Regions from separate parts of the Sphingosinicella rhizophila genome, predicted to be linked through region 2. Evidence: predicted binding sites of a transcription regulator. Region 2 holds the regulator's gene; the other holds the start of a gene.
The links. Region 2 encodes LexA, which represses DNA repair genes until DNA is damaged. Its sites were predicted from a motif close to GTTCCNCNCTTGTTCT; they were not measured.
Positions count from the first base shown of each region.

Region 1: RQX22_RS09795 (ribonucleoside-diphosphate reductase subunit alpha) is a predicted target of LexA. The motif match lies at 1,146-1,161, and genes of this name have one in related genera.

Region 1 covers NZ_JAVUPU010000004.1:257,182-259,638, reverse strand. The annotation lists gene RQX22_RS09795 (ribonucleoside-diphosphate reductase subunit alpha) at 1-1,079, opposite strand, end outside; gene RQX22_RS09790 (MAPEG family protein) at 1,567-1,971, shown strand; gene RQX22_RS09785 (carboxymuconolactone decarboxylase family protein) at 2,154-2,457, shown strand, end outside.
Region 2 covers NZ_JAVUPU010000001.1:192,356-194,812, forward strand. The annotation lists gene bla (subclass B3 metallo-beta-lactamase) at 1-542, shown strand, start outside; gene lexA (transcriptional repressor LexA) at 536-1,201, opposite strand; gene RQX22_RS00880 (MFS transporter) at 1,365-2,457, shown strand, end outside.

The DNA.
Region 1 (2,457 bases), on a different contig from region 2:
TTGTCGCCATTCCATTCGTCCCAGGTCTCGAGATTGAGGCTGGAAAGGCAGCAGACGGCGGTGCGGTCATTGCCCAGATGGTCGCGGCCGGTGGGCAAGGTGATCTCGCTGCACAGGTTCGAGGTCGAGACCTTGAGGCCCAGCTCGCGCTGGTGCCGCGGCATGGTCGCGTTCACCTTGTCGATGAAGATGATATAGGGCTCGCCCGTCGCCAGCCGGGTCTCGACCAGCTTCTGGAAGAGCGCGCGGGCATCGACCGTCGACCGTTCCGATCCGTCCTTGGGCGAACGCAGCACCCATTCGGTGCCGTCGCGCACCGCCGCCATGAAATCGTCGGTGACGAGCACGCCGTGATGGAGGTTGAGCGCCTTGCGGTTGAAATCGCCGCTGGGCTTGCGGATCTCCAGGAATTCCTCGATCTCCGGATGGGAGACGTCGAGATAGCAGGCCGCCGACCCGCGCCTCAGGCTGCCCTGGCTGATCGCCAGGGTCAGCGAATCCATCACCCGGACGAAGGGGATGATGCCGCTGGTCTTGCCGTTGAGGCCGACCGGCTCGCCGATGCCGCGCACCGATCCCCAATAGGTGCCGATGCCGCCGCCGCGCGACGCCAGCCAGACATTCTCGTTCCACGTGTCGACGATGCCCTCCAGGCTGTCGGGCACGCTGTTCAGATAGCAGGAGATGGGCAGGCCGCGGCCGGTGCCGCCGTTCGACAGGACCGGGGTCGACGGCATGAACCAGAGGCGGGAGATGTAATCGTAGATGCGCTGGGCGTGGGCGGCATCGTCGGCATAAGCCGACGCGACCCGCACGAACAGATCCTGATAGGATTCGCCGGGCAGCAGATAACGGTCCTTCAGCGTCTCCTTGCCGAAATCGGTCAGCAGGTTGTCGCGGCTATGATCGATCTCGACGGGAAAGAGCTGGGGCTTCACCGATTTCGAATCGGGCCGGGCCTTTGCTTCGCCTTGCGACGGGACCCTGGCTTCGCCTTGCGAATCACCCTTCGACTCGGCGCCCGCTTCCGCATTGCCGCCCGCTTTTGCGGCTTCCTTCGCCTTGGGAGGCGCTTCCATTGCACTGGTGCTCACGTCGGCCGATCCTGTTTCGCTGCTGCCTGAAAGGTCCATATCTTATCCCCTGTTCTCATTTCGTTCCAGCAGGAGTTTGGGGTTCGTCATGTCGAACCCCCAACCAACCTAGGCGCATTCGGGGGACAGGGGGGCGCTAATTTCGGCTTGTCCCCGATATCCACAGGACAACCGCTCTTGCCTGCATCCCCATATAGGAATTACAGCTTGGCCCCACAACTTCTTGCGTTACCCCCGAGGCAGCGCCACCACCTATAGTGCCTCAACTGGAATCAGACGCAAGACGGTAAATGGCTTATTTGCCAACGATTCGTCGCAAAAGCCTGCGGCCAGACGAATCGATTCGCGCTTGCAAAGTGCCGGATCGGCGGAAGTCCGCGCTTTTTCAGGCCCCCATCCGGCCGCGACCGCGACCGCATTGCCGTCCTGCCGGCAAAGGGGGTAGATTCCGGCCCACCGCGCGGAGGAAAATATGACGGTCGAACTCAGCATACTCGCCTGGGGCTGCGTCCTCGCCCTCGTCCATATCTTCGCCGCGGTGCGGGTGAAGACGCGGCAATATGGCACGAGATGGAATATGAGCGCCCGCGACGAGGCGCTTGCCCCGCCCGAGCCGATCGTCGGGCGGCTGGCGCGGGCCCAGGCCAATTATTTCGAGACCTTTCCGGTCGCCGCCGCGGCGATCCTGATCCTGTGGATGGCGGAGCTCGAAAGCCAGTGGACGGCGATCGGTGCGATCGTCTGGCTGGCGGCGCGGATCGTCTATCTGCCCCTTTACGCGGCCGGCATTCCGGTCGTCCGCACCCTGGTCTTCATGATCAGCATGATTGGCATCGGCATGCTGCTCTGGCCCGCCTTGGCGGCCAGCTTCGGCTGAAGCGGTTTCGAACCGGCGCGGCCCGGCCGTTCGCGGCAGCTGGCGCACGGGCCCTCCCGTGGAGGTATCGAAGAATCGGGGCAGGGAAAGTTCGAGGCAGGAAAAAATATCGCCCTCATGTCACAAAGGCGGGCGCGCTTTCGTCATCACCGCGGACAAGAATGTTCGTGAAGGAAATGACGATGAAGCCAAGACTGAACCCGTTCGCCGCCGCGCCGGAGCCGATGAAGAAGTGGCTCGACTTCGGAACCGCTCTCGCGGCCGAACACGGACTGGAGCCGAGCCTGATGGAACTGGTCAAGATACGTGCCTCCCAGATCAATGGCTGCGCCAACTGCATCCACATGCACACCAGGGAGGCACGCGCGATGGGCGAGAGCGAGGAGAGGATCTATCTGCTCGATGCCTGGCGCGAATCCCCGCTCTACAGCGATCGCGAGCGCGCCGCGCTCGACTGGACGGAGGCGCTGACCCGGCTCGCCGAGA
Region 2 (2,457 bases):
AGCTCAAGCGTCTGTCGGGCGCGAAGCTGCTCGCCAGTGCCGCAGACAAACCTGCGCTCGAGAGCGGCGTTCCGCGCTATCGTCCGGATATGAGTCCGAGCGCGCCGGTCAAGGTCGATGCAATCATTTCCGATGGAAGCAGGATTGCTGTTGGCAGAACCAGTCTGGTCACCCATCTGACGCCCGGCCACACGCGCGGCTGCACCAGCTGGACGATGCGCATCGAAGAGAAAGGCAAGCTGCTCGACCTCGTCTTCGCCTGCAGCCTCACCGTTGCCGGGCAAAAACTGGTTGGGGATAGCCTCTATCCCGAGGCGGCCGCCGATTTCCGTGCCACATATTCAAAACTGAAACGACTGCAGGCTGACGTCTATCTGACTTATCACCCCGCTTTCTTCGACATGGATGCGAAGCGGCGCCGCCTTGCCGAGGGCGATGCCGACGCCTTCGTCGACTCCGGCGAACTGGCACGAAGAGTCCAGCGCGCGGAGACCGAATTCAAGGCAGAGTTACACCGCCAGCAGCGAGAGGCTTCTCAATAGCGCCGCAGTAGACCGGACAGCCGCCCCTGTATGGCCACCTGGTCGGGCCGGTAGCGTTGGGCATCGTAATTTCGGTTCGCGGGATCGAGCCGGATCATCGAACCTTCACGACGGAATGTCTTCAAGGTCGCCTCATTATTGTCGATAAGCGCCACGACGATCTCGCCGTCCCGAGCAGTGTCGGTCTTGCGGATCAATGCGAAATCGCCATCGAGAATGCCTTCCTCGACCATCGAATCGCCGGCCACTTCCAACGCGTAATGTTCACCGGGACCCAGCAGCGCGGCCGGAACGGGCAGGGTGCTCTGACCCTCCAGCGCCTCGATCGGAAGGCCGGCGGCGATGCGGCCGTGAAGCGGCAGCTCGACGACATCATTGGCTGCCGAGGGCGGGATGACGGGAGCCTGCGGCCGCGTCGAGATCCCAGCTTTCTCATCGCCCTTCATGTCCGGCATACGGGTCACTTCCAGGGCCCGGGCGCGGTTCGGCAGCCTGCGGATGAACCCTCGTTCCTCCAGCGCCGAAATCAGCCGGTGCACGCCCGATTTCGACTTGAGATCGAGCGCCTCCTTCATCTCCTCGAAAGAAGGGGAAACACCTGTTTCGCCAAGATGGTCATGGATGTAGCAAAGAAGCTCGTGTTGCTTGCGCGTCAGCATGTTCCAGGCTCCTATAGGAACGAATAGAGAACGTGTAGGAAACAGATTCGATCCTGTCAAGCAGGAGACCTTCCTCGCCCAAGGACTCGACTGGGCAAAGCTTGCGCATCCTTCCTCTTCGCCTAGGATCGCCGGCAGGGGCAATGACAGGAAAAGAGAGAATATGCCGACAAGTGAGGGCGAAGCGCCGCAGCGGGAAGAGCGGCAGAGCGCCAAGCTGGTAATACTTGCCTCATCGCTCGGGACCATCTTCGAATGGTATGATTTCTACCTTTACGGCCTGCTTGCTACCGTCATAACCATCCAGTTCTTTTCCGGCGTCAACGAAACGACAGGGTTCATATTCGCGCTCGCAGCCTTCGCGGCCGGCTTCGCGGTGCGGCCTTTCGGCGCCCTCTTCTTCGGCCGGATCGGCGATCTGGTTGGGCGCAAGAACACCTTCCTGGTGACGATGGGCATAATGGGCCTGTCGACCTTCCTGGTCGGCCTGCTTCCCAGCTATGCGTCGATCGGCGTCGCGGCGCCCATCCTGCTCGTACTGCTGCGTCTCCTCCAGGGTCTGGCGCTCGGCGGCGAATATGGCGGCGCCGCCACCTATGTCGCGGAGCATGCGCCTGACGGCAGAAGGGGCCTCTACACCAGTTTCATCCAGACGACGGCGACATTGGGCCTCTTCGCGGCCTTGCTGGTCGTGATCGGCGTTCGCCTCGCTTTGGGGGAAGAGGCCTTCGCAGCCTGGGGTTGGCGCATTCCCTTTCTGATCTCGATCCTGCTCCTCGGCATTTCGATGTGGATCCGGATGCAGCTCGCCGAGAGCCCGGTCTTCCGCAAGATGAAGGAAGAAGGCAGCGGATCGAAAGCGCCGCTGACTGAGGCATTCGGAAGATGGTCCAACCTGAAGATCGTCATCCTGGCTCTCGTCGGCGCCGTCGCCGGCCAGGCAGTGGTTTGGTATACTGGTCAGTTCTACGCTCTCTTCTTTCTTGAAAAGACGCTGAGGATGGACGGCGCCACGGCCAACATCCTGGTTGCGATCGCCCTCGCCATTGCCACCCCCGCCTTCATCCTGTTCGGGTGGCTATCCGACCGGATCGGCCGCAAGCCCATCATTCTTGCCGGCTGCCTGCTGGCCGCGCTCACTTATTTTCCGCTCTTCGAATCCCTTTCCCGTTATGCCAATCCTGCGCTCCATGCCGCACAGCGCGAGGCCCCGGTTACGGTGGCCGCAGATCCGGAGGATTGCTCCGTGCAGTTCG